3 regions of the Fictibacillus sp. NPDC058756 genome follow, and region 1 is predicted to be linked to each of the others. Evidence: riboswitches for the same ligand, from Rfam matches in the RefSeq annotation. Region 1 holds a riboswitch; each other region holds the start of a gene.
The links. A riboswitch is a leader RNA that binds a small molecule or an ion and turns the genes downstream of it on or off. The one in region 1 is predicted to bind cobalamin.
Positions count from the first base shown of each region.

Region 1 (4,290 bases):
GGTAGGAAGCTTTCATGAAAAGTATCCAGCCATAACCTTTGAATTGATGGAAGATGGCTCAAAGAGAATTGAGGAAGAAGTGGCAAATCATCACTTAGACATAGGGGTTGTTGTACTTCCTACAAACAACGATGTCTTTCAATATTTTTCTTTTATGAAGGAAGATTTGCAGCTAATTATTCACCCTGATCATCCACTTGCCCGATATGAAAAAGTTAGCCTATCCGATCTCAGCAGTGAATCTTTTATACTGTTCAATAAGGATTTTGTTTTGCATGATCGCATCATCTCTTCTTGTAACCATGCCGGCTTTAATCCCCATGTAATCTCCGAAAGCTCACAATGGTCGTTCATCGAAGAAATGGTCGCTTGTAAACTTGGTGTTTCTTTATTACCTGAAAGTATCTGCGGGCATCTTACTACAAAAGTTAAAACGCTCAAGGTTGTGAATCCCTCAATAGGCTGGGAACTCGCACTTATTTGGAGAAAAGATCAATATTTATCTTTTGCTGCAAAAGAATGGCTGCATTTTGTAAAAGAACAACTATAAAAAAGACGATTCCACAGGGAATTGTCTTTTTTTATGCAGTTATGGCATAGGTGTAAGCATTTTCATAGATAAAGGCTATGTTACAAATGAAAAATAACCATTTTACTTCATGGTAATTCAGGCGTTACACTTACCTTGTAAATGGAAATTTACATCTTGGAAGGAATGATTCAAATGAACAAAAAGAAAGCGCGAGAAAGCCGCATTATTAATACTGACCAGGTTATGTCTCTGGATTTAAATAATTATAATACCCTTTTCGGCGGAGTTTTGATGAGAAAGCTGGATAACAATGCTACCTTATCTGCACGAAGACACGCCAGAGTAAAAGAATGTGTAACAGCTTCAACGGATTCAATTGACTTTTTACATCCAATCCATCAAACCGACTCTGTCTGCATTGAATCGTTTGTTTCATATACCGGTAAAAGCTCAATGGAGATCTTTTGCAAAGTGATTGCTGAAGACATGATTACAGGCGATAGAAGAATTGCTGCGACAGCCTTCTTAACTTTCGTAGCTTTAGGTGAAGATAAAAAGCCTGTTGACGTTCCAGAAGTAATCCCTGAAACAGAAGAAGAGAAATTCTTATATGAAACAGCGAAAGAAAGAGCAGAAGTCCGAAAGCTGAGACGAATGAAAAGTAAAGAATTAGCAGCTGTCATTTCTCTTGATAAACCGTGGGATGTAAAAGAGGAGGTATTTGCATGATTACATTATGCAGCCAAAATGAACTAAAATCAGCACAAACTGCACTAAATAAATTAGAGCAATCCTATCCTGAGCTTTTCGAAAAGCTAATCGATGTAATTAACTTAACCCGTGCCATGCAGCTAAAGTACCAGTACATGGGATGCTTAATAATGAATGAGGATCCCGGAAACGCCAAACCTGAATTTGTTATTGGGTCTGTTATCCGTTTGTATAAAAAAGAAATGCAACGATTAACCGGTGACAAAGATATTAATGAAGTAAGAAAATTATTCACCGCGTATAAACATACTGGATACTCCAGACTTAGCCAGCTTGCTCTAGGGAAAACACCTGAATCGTTAGCAGGCAGCTCTGCGATTATTCAATAAATGCAGAAACCCTGAGTACTTATTTTCGTACTCAGGGTTTTATTTTATACGGTTTTAATCTTGGTTATAAAATAATAGTATTTATACGCAACAATTAGAAGCAGCACTACCTTCACTACCGTACTCTCCGTCATAAAAAAAGCCACAGCAATCATGGCATCAGCAAACAAGTTGATCATGATTTTCTTTTTTCGGGTCATAGATCTTTCTTTGATAAATTCTTCTAAATGATTTTTATATATGGCAGTACCTTTAAACCACACCTCAAACTTTTTAGAACCTTTTACAAAAAAGTAAGACGCTAAAAGCAGTAAAGGTGTTGTAGGGATCAGTGGCATAATGATACCCACAATTCCTAATCCAAGAAATAAGAATCCCAGGGATACATAAAAAATATTCTTGATTTTCACTGGGATTCTCACTCCTTCCTTCACCATCTATCTTACCTGCTTTAATTATTAAAGGCTATTGATTCACGTTTTTATATAACAGCCTTCGTTCCTTCCTCAACTGATTATCCTCAAAAAATGATATTTCCTCTTCTGTTTCCGGTATAACACTCGGCACAGGTTTTGGTTTCCCATCGTTATCAATCGCAACCATTGTAAGTATTGATGTTGTGTTTAACGTTCTGTTGCCTGTTTCTAGGTTTTGGCATTCTACCTTCACATACACTTCCATTGAAGTCCTGCCTGTTGAAATGACGACACCTTCAAGAATTAATATATCGCCCACTTTGGCGGAGGATAAAAAGTTCACATTATCAATAGATGCCGTTACAACAACCTTTCCGCTATGTTTCATTGCAGAGATCGCTGCGATTTCATCGATATACGATAATACCGTTCCCCCGAAGATGGTTCCCATATGATTTGTATCTGGAGGCAATACAAGTTTCGTTTGAATCGTTCTTGAGACATTTGATGATAATTGTTCCATCCCATTCCTCATTCCCGGAGCTTTTATGCCCCTGTTTTTAGTAGCGGGAGTTGGTATGACCACGAGATTCGAAGCTTATCAACTAACAAATAAAAAACCCACCACAAAGGATGGGGAACGCAAGAATATTTAATAAGGAACAAATTTATTAAAATACCCCTCGTCTTATCTTCCCAACTCCCGAAGAAGATCAACGCTATAACATGGCAGGTCTCCTGACTCGTGCTTCACTTTACTTTAAGCCCTTCCCGTCCGAAGACAGTGGTTTCGCTTATTTCATCAGCACTTACAGTTGCGGGTACAGCTCTGGATTTTCACCAGATTCCCTTTTAAGTCTGTAACAGACACCATGATTACCGGATTAATCTATATATGATTAGCTTCTATTTTATTATAGGTTGAAGTAACTTTGGTGACAACTACCGCAACTTTATATCCGAAATAATTCTTATCAATTCCTTAAAATTGAACACAAACTGCCAAAGCAATCAGACCATAAGGATTTAATAGAAAAGAGCAAAAACGAAGCAGATATCACCAACTTTCTTGCTTCAACGCAATTTGCCTATCCCTTTGTGAAGAAAGGAATAAGCGGTTACTTTGTGATGTGGAAGGACCTGCGTTTCCGAGTAAACAAAACGTATTTTCCCTGCCATGCCATTATGTATACAACAAATGATCATAAGTTTAAGAGTACCTGTACAGATAAGATATACTTAATAAAAAACTATAAGAAGGTTTTGCGGAAATTAGAAGGTACCTGCACAGCTGAAATTAAGCAAACTGCAAAAAAACTCAAGCATATTTCAGCTTGAGTTTTTTTATTTTGGAACTGAATTCTCAGCGTTTATATAACCAGCTCCATAAACATTAGGATCTCTCTGTAAAGCAGCACCATTTACAGCACCATTCATTAATAGTTCTTTTACTTCCTGAGGGGTTAATTCAGGATTTCTTTGCAAAATCAGTGCTGCGATTCCTGCGCAGATTGGTGTTGCCATTGAAGTGCCTGATAATACAAAATATTGAGAGCCCACTCTGCTGGATTTCTGCAGCTTATCTAAAAAAGAATTTGGTGAACGTAATGATACGATATTTACTCCCGGTGCTAATATATCGGGTTTTACATTTCCATATAGAGTAGGTCCCCTGCTTGAAAAACTGGCTACATCATCATCTGTTATATCTTCAGCAGTGTCTCTGTCATCCAGCGCACCAACCGTTATGATCTGATCGCTTATACCAGGACTTGCGACGGTACCCGCTTCTGGTCCTTCGTTTCCAGCAGCAACAACTACGACAATTCCACTTTCCCATGCTGCTTCTACGATTTGAACCATTGGATCATCATTTTCTTTATTATACTGTTGGGCAGCTGCACCTAAGGACATGCTAATAATATCTATTTTATTTTCTGGATTTTGTTGATTATAATCTATGCACCATTGTACGCCTTGCATAACTGTTTCTAATGAACCGGATCCTAGCTGATCCAATACTTTTACCCCAACAATATTAGCTTTTGGGGCAGGACCGCTATAAAGACCCGAAGATGCTAATCCATTTCCAGCAGCATCACCCGCACAATGTGTACCATGTCCATTATCATCATATGGATCTGTCCTTTGATTGATGAAATCAACGAATCCTGTAATTCTCCCCGAAAGATCCAGATGTGGATAAACACCTGTATCGATAATTGCTATTGTTATACCTTCA
Region 1 covers NZ_JBHYPU010000002.1:78,781-83,070, reverse strand. Annotated here, with positions in the region: gene cidR (cidABC operon transcriptional activator CidR) at 1-550, shown strand, start outside; gene ACFW35_RS17255 (acyl-CoA thioesterase) at 725-1,261, shown strand; gene ACFW35_RS17250 (hypothetical protein) at 1,258-1,632, shown strand; gene ACFW35_RS17245 (YbaN family protein) at 1,677-2,042, opposite strand; gene ACFW35_RS17240 (acyl-CoA thioesterase) at 2,098-2,571, opposite strand; cobalamin riboswitch at 2,760-2,937, opposite strand; gene ACFW35_RS17235 (S8 family peptidase) at 3,393-4,290, opposite strand, start outside.

Region 2 (4,290 bases), on a different contig from region 1:
CTGTCACTCAGCTTTTTCAGCAGGTTGTTTCACTTGAAAGCGAGCAGATGACCGAAATAGACATACAGGGCCGTTCATGGGTTATAGTAATGACACCTTTATATGATCACTCTGTAATTCGCGGTGCTGTTGCGGTTCTGCGTGACATGACAGAAGAGCGTCGAATGGATAAATTGCGAGAGGATTTTGTAGCAAACGTTTCACATGAACTTAAGACACCAATAGCGATGCTTCAGGGATACAGTGAAGCTATTGTAGATGATGTTGCAGAATCAGAAGAAGAAAAGAAGGAATTAGCAGGCATCATTTTGGATGAATCCAAAAGGATGGGAAGGCTTGTTAATGAACTGCTTGATCTTGCAAGATTAGAAGCAGGGCATATGAAGCTCCACTATACACACTTAGCAATTCCACCGTTCGCCGAACGTATCGTCCGAAAATTTCAAGGTCCTGCTAAAGACAGAGATATACAGCTAACACTCGATATTTCTGGTATCCATAATGAGATGGAAATAGATCCTGACCGAATTGAGCAAGTTTTAACAAACTTAATAGATAATGCCATTCGCCATTCTTCACATGGGGGGTTCGTTCGTCTATCAATAGAAACTAGTGAAAAGGCAGTTAAGTTTTTCATTAAAGATAACGGATCAGGAATTAAAGAGGAAGATCTTCCGTTTGTTTTTGAACGCTTTTATAAAGGCGATAAAGCAAGGACAAGAGGAAAATCAGGAGGTACGGGTCTAGGCCTTGCAATCGCCAGAAACATTGTGGAAGCGCATGGCGGCCAAATTAATGTTCATAGTAAAAATAATGAAGGTACGACATTCTCTTTCGTAATACCTCGAACTGTGAAATAAATTATCATTCTTTCCCGATTAATCTTGTTTCATAAGGAACATCGAACAGATTGAAAAAATGATTTCACAATTTTCTCCAGTCGGTTATAATTGATTTGTAAAAAGAAAATTTCATAAGTGTTTTAACAGGTGCTGTCCATATCGGACAAGCATAATAGGGAAAACGGTTAGATTCCGTTGCGGTCCCGCCACTGTAATTGTGAGAAACCTAATTGATCTGCCACTGTGAAAACGGGAAGGCGTTAGGGGACGATGATCAAGAGCCAGGAGACCTGCCTGTTTTGTACATGACATGACCTACGAGGATAGGGGGGTGTTAAAGCAGTGCCATTAAACGGCCGCTGTTTTCTGCCTATACACCAAATTATCTATCTCCTTCGTAGACGAAGGGGATTTTTTTGTTTGGTGAAAAACTGTTTTCCAGAAGCATGTTAGTTTGGGTGTTTTGGTTCCTCTCTTCTTTGAATAGTTGATTGTAGCGCAAGATGCGAGACTCCTGCGCGAGCAGCGGGACAGGTGAGACTCCTAAGGGTGCGAAGCGCCGAGGAGGCTCACCGCACGCCCCGCGGAAAGCGAGCATCCTGAAGCGGAAATCAACCCCTTTCAAAAGCAACAAGGATTACGAAAACACCCTGAAAGAAAAAAGATTATCAACAAGAAAGAGGTTTTATGATGAAAAAGCTTATTTTAGTATTTGCAGCAATGATGATGATAATGGCTGGGTGTGGAACATCTGAGACAAAGAAGGCTTCTGATCAGCCAAAAACTGAAGAAAACAAAAAAGAACAAGTAACCGTTCAAATTACAAAAGATAATGGCAAAGAGAAGGTTGCAGAAAAGAAGGTAGCAATTACGGAACAAACAACAATCATGGATGTTATGAAGGATAACTTTAAGATCGAAACTCAATTTGATGATTCTTTTATCAGCAGTATTGAAGGAATTGCCGGAAACGAACAGGATAAAACATCATGGTTCTTTTCTGTTAATGGTGAAGAAGCAATGAAAGGCGCAAAAGATATCACATTGAAACCTGGTGATACTGTTGAATTCGACTTCCACAAGTATGAATAAGCTGACGATCAGGAGGATTACGATCATTGCTTTGCTTGCAGCAATCTTAACTGTAGGACGTATAGCATTTGCAATGATTCCAAACGTTCAGCCGAATACAACGATTTTAATATTAGCATCATTTGTACTTGGTCCTGTCCAAGGTCTAATTCTAGCTATTTTAAGTACTTTAACTACTAACCTATTCTTAGGTCACGGCCTATGGACTTTCGGGCAGATGATCGCTTGGGGGATTATTGCAGTTTTAAGCGGTCTGCTCGGCAAATACCGTCATATAATGCCATGGTGGGTCATGAGCTTATATGCAAGCTTCTGCGGCTTTCTGTTCGGTTTCATTATGTCGGTAATAATGGGCGGTGTCATTACACAAAAATTCTGGCCATATTATGTGGCAGGGCTGCCATTTGATTTGAACCATGCGATTGGAAATGCAGTATTCTTTATAGTGCTATACAAACCGCTCCTATATATTATGGAGAAGCAGCTAAATAACAATTTTAACAAAACAGCCGCCTATTAAGGCGGTTTTTTATTTTGCCCCTGTTTAACTTCTTATTTAGTTTAGAAAATCTGTAGCACTCTTAGCGAAAGGTTCTTGTCTATAAGGCTGTTGCTTTTGTGGTCTTTTTTTTCATTCTCTCCATTGACAGGTTGGTTGGAGCGCAAGGTGCGAGACTCCTCGAAAATAAAAACCATATTTTCTTCGTGCGATGTAACGCTGTCGAAGCCTTCCTTGTCCTGCGGGATCAGTGGGACAGGTGAGACTCCTAATGGTGCAACGCGCCAAGGAGGCTCACCGCCCACCCCGCGGAAAGCGAGTACCTGGAGCGGAAATCAACCATTTTTCAAGAGCAACAAAGTTTGCGAAAACAGCCTAGCTAAAAACCAGTCCGCCAAGCGCACACACTTTAATTTTAAAAATAGAGTTCAAAAATTTCATTAATTGAATAGGATAGTAAAGTTGATTCTTGAAATTTAGGAGGACAAAATGAGAGACTATCTTAATCGTTTTTTTGCGGTGTTATTTTTAACACTTTGCATCAGTGTGCTTTTTATCGGCGGAAAACTAGGGGCATAAATGCTTGATTGAAAGAGATATTCGTGGTACATATGGTAAAACGTTTTTTAAAAAGGAGACTAATATGCTGACGGATTACCATGCTCATCTCGAAAAAGGAACTTTGACGATTGATTACTTAACGAAATTTGTGGAGACAGCAAAACAAAAAGGAATCGAAGAATTCGGGATATCTGAACACGCTTATCATTTTTATGAAACGAAAAACATTGTTTCGAAACCATGGATGGAAGAAAGACGCTATTATGCGATGGATGACTACATGAATTTATTTCAGAAAGCGGGAGGGTTAGGTTTAGACGTAAGAATGTCTATTGAAATGGACTATACCCCAGGCAGCCACAAAGAGATGGAATCCTTCATTTCATCTTATCCATTTGATTACGTGATCGGCTCTGTTCACTGGGTTGACGATTTTGGAATTGATCTTGCTGAATTCAGAAAAGAATGGGATCGAAGGGATCTGTACGAAACATATAGGGCATATTACGACCAAATCATAACGCTGGCACAATCGAATCTTTTTGATATTGTAGGACATATTGACTTGGTGAAAATTTTTAATCACGTTCCAAAAGACGAGGAATTTTTAATGGAGCAGTATGAGAGGGTAACAGACGCTTTGAAAGATTCAAAAACATGTGTGGAAATTTCTTCAGCTGGTTTACGCAAACCTGTCGGGAGATTATACCCTGAACCTGAGCTGCTTTCATTATGCTTTAAAAAGGGTATTCCTATCGTTTTATCTTCTGATGCCCATGAACCTCATCAAGTAGGGGAAAACTATGAATCTTCTATTGAGCTTGCAAAAAAGACAGGATATACAACACTTATGACTTTTAAAGATGGAGAGCGAAAAGAAGTTGAATTAGGATAACTAAAAAACTTGGCTCATCAGAGCCAAGTTTTTTAATGTATAAATTACAGGTCCAACGGTTTGCAAACGAGCAGATCCTCAATGTTGACTAGTTCTTTTTGAATTTCTTCAGGCAGCTGTGAATCAAATGTTAATACCATCATTGCTTCACCGCCTGCTGATTTTCTTCCTACGTGCATCGTCGCGATATTTATTTTCCGTTCACCTAGAAAGGCACCTACTTTTCCTATAATTCCAGGTGTATCCCGATGTTCAATATATAAAAGAGATCCTTGAGGAACAAAATCTACTGTATATCCATTCAATTGTATAATACGTCCGCCAAACCCTTTAACTAAAGTAGCGGATAGTGTGAAAGTCCTATTTTGTCCGGTAACTTTTACATGAATAATATTTGGGTA
Region 2 covers NZ_JBHYPU010000001.1:1,609,833-1,614,122, forward strand. Annotated here, with positions in the region: gene ACFW35_RS08100 (ATP-binding protein) at 1-860, shown strand, start outside; cobalamin riboswitch at 971-1,154, shown strand; gene ACFW35_RS08105 (DUF4430 domain-containing protein) at 1,533-1,934, shown strand; gene ACFW35_RS08110 (ECF transporter S component) at 1,906-2,454, shown strand; gene ACFW35_RS08115 (histidinol-phosphatase) at 3,077-3,889, shown strand; gene serA (phosphoglycerate dehydrogenase) at 3,934-4,290, opposite strand, start outside.
Region 2: another riboswitch for cobalamin. It lies ahead of ACFW35_RS08105 (DUF4430 domain-containing protein); the one in region 1 lies ahead of ACFW35_RS17240 (acyl-CoA thioesterase).

Region 3 (4,290 bases), on a different contig from region 1:
TTTGTCTGCAAAAGTGACGGCTTCTTCACTTTCCCATTTGATCCCCTCTTTTGCAAGAAGATGATGCCAGCCAAACGTTCCGACACCTATTGCTCTATATTTTTTATTCGTAAGAACTGCCTGCGGAACATCTATGGAGTTAAGATCAATTACGTTATCGAGCATTCTGACTTGAATATCAATCACTCTTTTCAACACATTATCTCCAACAACTTTTGCCAGCGAGAGAGATGATAGGTTACAGACAACAAAGTCTCCTGGAGTTTTTCGAATGATGATCTCTCCATCTTCAGTTTCTTCTGATTGAACTGTGGTTGCAGACATGTTCTGCATAATTTCGGTACATAGATTAGATGCATAAACCATACCTTGATGCGGATTAGGATTAAGTCTATTAACAGTATCTCGATAAAACATAAATGGTGTGCCTGTTTCAAGCTGAGACTTCATTATTCTTTTCATTACTTCTATTGCAGGAATACATTTTTTTGATATTCTTTCATCGTTTAAGCACTCTTTATATCTTTCTCTGAAACTGCCGTATCCTTTTTGCTCATCATAGGAATCCTCCAGCGAATAGCCTTTGAATCGTTTCACTTCATGCGGATCAAATAAATACCAGTCATCACGTTTTTCTACTTTTTCCATAAATAAATCAGGAATACAGACCCCTGTAAAAAGATCATGCGTCCTCATTCTTTCATCGCCATTGTTTAATTTTGCATCTAAAAATTCCAATATATCTTTATGCCACACATCCAGATAAACTGCAATTGCCCCTTGCCTCTGTCCAAGCTGATCTACGGAAACGGCTGTATTGTTCAATTGTTTCATCCATGGTATAACTCCGGAAGAATTGCCTTTAAATCCTCTTATATCAGAACCTCTTGAACGGATTTTGCCGAGGTAAATTCCAAGTCCTCCTCCTCCTTTTGATACAGTCGCCGCATCAGTATTTGAATCAAAAATACCGCGAAGACTATCGTCGATTGTATCAATGAAACAAGAACTAAGCTGTCCATAGCTTTTACCAGCATTCGCTAAAGTTGGAGTAGCGACAGTCATGTACTGATTTGAAAGTGCCCAATAAGCTTCTTTTACAAGCTCCATCCGATGTTTACGATCCTCATCTTTCATTAAGAAAAGAGCAATCACCATCCAGCGTTCTTGCGGCAGTTCATATAACTCATGGTTAAATCCTTTAGCGAGATACCTGTCAGCCAGTGTCTTTAACCCGATATATGTAAAAAGTTCATCTTTTTCAGGTACAATACACTTTTCGGCTTCTTTAATTTCCTGAGCGCTATAAGAAGAGAGAATCGTATCATTATAAATTTTCAGGTCTACTAAATGCTCAATAAGTCCGTATAAATTAGAATATGGTGGTTTCTCGTCAGATCCTTTATTCAATTGCACTTGTTCATACAGCTGCTTTAAATAGAGGCGTGCTGCTACAAATGTCCATTGTGGTTCCTCCATACTTAAACAATTTAAAGCCTCCATAATCAACTGTCTGAAAAGCGCTGCACGATTATTATTTTTTAATTCTAACTCTTCAGCTCTTGCTAAAAACAATTCTCCCTCAAGTTCTGGAAATGATGCAACACAATCTTGCAGCCATTCCCCGAGAGAAGATTTTGCTACTGTATTTTCCATTTTAAGACCACTCCTTAGTAAAATAATAAGGCTGTTTTCGTATACATTGTTGTTCTTCGAAAGTAGTTGATTTCCGCTTCAGGCTGCTCGCTTTCCATGGGGCGTGCGGTGAGCCTCCTGCCGCTTTGCGCCATTAGGAGTCTCCACCTGACCGCTCGTCCCATATGAGTCTCACACCTTACGCTTCAATCAACTTGTATAGGAAGAAAAAAATGCACCAATTTTAGAAAGAAGCCAATAATAAAAACCCCTCTTCATCAGGAAGAGGGGTAAGGAACGTATAGAAAACTTACAAGACTATTGCTTGAGTTAAATACCGTTCTTTCTCCCAATCCCCGAGGAAAAGAAAACAAGAGATTCAGGCAGGTCTACTGGCTTATGCTTCATCCTACTTTGGGCCTTCCCATACAGCAGCCATTTTCATAGCTAATCAGTACAGTGGCAGTTCCATTTCGTCCACAATTACAGTTGCGGGGACAGCTTCGGCATTTCACCGAATTCCCTTTTAAGCCGGATTAAAGCCGGCACCTGAAATCTCCATATATAGGTTTGTATCATTTACTTTGACACCAAATATAGTAATTGTCAATGAAAAAGCATTTTCAAAGACTTCTATTATTGTGCCACATAACCTCCATCAATTACAATCGCTTGGCCAGTAACACCTTTCGCTTTTTCACTTGAGAGGAAAATCGTATAATCAGCAATTTCCTGTACATCTAATAACCGTTTCTGAGGAACTAAAGGATAGATTACTTCTTCTAAAACTTTTTCAAGTTCCACTTTACGTGTTTTTGCAAGGTCTTCAAGCTGACCTCTAACAAGTGGAGTATCTACATAACCAGGACAAACAGCATTTACCGTTATGCCATATTCGGCCCCTTCTAAAGCGGCTACTTTCGTTAAACCGATAACGCCGTGTTTAGCACTGTTGTAAGCTGCCTTTCCGGCGAATCCTACTAGTCCATTAATAGATGCCATATTGATAATACGTCCGAACCCTTGTTTTTTCATGATTGGGAACACGTGCTTCGTTGCCATAAATGGAGCTGTAAGCATTACACTTATCAGCTGCTGAAATTTTTCAGTTGGAAACTCTTCTAGCGGTGATACATATTGCAGTCCAGCATTATTGATCAATACATCAATCCGATTATAGTGCTGAAGTGTTTCATCGAGTGCACCCCTCAAATCGTCTTCATCTGTTACATTGCAGCCTAATCCTAAACAATCATATCCCTTATTGTTAAGTTCATCAGCAGAAGCCTTTGCCTTCTCATCATTCAGATCACTTATTACAACTTTTGCGCCGTTCTGAGCAAATGATTTAGCTAACTCAAGACCGATTCCGCTTGCTGCCCCTGTAATAAAAACAACTTTATCTTTTACGAACGATTCCACAGATATCCGCTCCTTAACTTAAATGACTTATACAATCCCGAACATATAGTACAATCCGATGATAACAAATACAGCTGCTGTTTTAATAAGTGTCATTGCAAAGATATCGATATACGCCTGCTTATGAGTTAGACCGGTTACCGCTAAAAGAGTAATTACTGCACCGTTGTGAGGCAATGTATCCATGCCGCCACTCGCCATGGATGCAACACGGTGAAGAACTTCTGTATCGATTCCAAGCTTGTTTGCTTGTTCTACATATGTTTCACTCATAGTTGCCAGTGCAATACTCAGACCGCCTGAAGCTGAACCTGTAATACCCGCTAGCGTAGTGGTTGTAACAGCTTCGTTTACTAATGGGTCTTTTATCGTATTTGACATAGCATTGTTTACAGCTGCAAAACCTGGGAGTGCTGCGATAACACCGCCAAATCCATATTCTGACGCAGTGTTTAGAGTAGCAAGCAGTGCACCGCCGATGGATAAATTGATTCCTTTGTTAAAGTTGTTCTTGATTCTTTTAAAAGAAGACAGCAGTACTGTGATAATCCCAATAACTAGAGCTCCTTCAACAGCCCATACAGCAGCAAGTGTTGGAATTTGGATCTCCGGTACATTTTTCATACCAATTGCTGAGAAATCAAATGTCTTACCATAATATTTTGGTATAAGAACCGTAAACCATTTATTAAAAATACCTACTAAAATAAGAGGCAAGATCGCGATAAAAGCATTTGGGAGCTTCTCTGATTCGAGTTTCTCGGGTTCGTTGCTATGGCCTGTACCATACCCTTCACCTTTAGCTGCTGCCTGTCTTCGTCTCCATTCTAAGTAAACCATCCCAAGAATAAAAACAAACAAACCGCCTATAAATCCTAACCAAGGTGCAGCCCACGTGGTTGTTCCGAAAAATGATGTCGGAATAATATTTTGAATCTGAGGACTTCCTGGAAAAGCATCCATCGTAAATGTAAAGGCACCAAGTGCAATTGTTCCGGGAATAAGCCTCTTAGGAATATCTGCAAGCTTAAATAATTCTGCAGCAAATGGATAAAGTGCAAATGCCACCACGAAAAGTGATACCCCGCCATAAGTAAGAATAGCTCCTACCAGTACAATTGCCAGCATTGCACGCGACGGTCCGATTAGTTTGATTACAAACTGAGTGATTGATTTTGCAAATCCAGACATCTCGACGACCTTACCAAATATTGCTCCCAGCAAGAAGACCGG
Region 3 covers NZ_JBHYPU010000001.1:1,381,261-1,385,550, reverse strand. Annotated here, with positions in the region: gene ACFW35_RS06880 (ribonucleoside-diphosphate reductase subunit alpha) at 1-1,656, opposite strand, end outside; cobalamin riboswitch at 2,001-2,202, opposite strand; gene ACFW35_RS06875 (3-hydroxybutyrate dehydrogenase) at 2,272-3,057, opposite strand; gene ACFW35_RS06870 (GntP family permease) at 3,085-4,290, opposite strand, start outside.
Region 3: another riboswitch for cobalamin. It lies ahead of ACFW35_RS06880 (ribonucleoside-diphosphate reductase subunit alpha); the one in region 1 lies ahead of ACFW35_RS17240 (acyl-CoA thioesterase).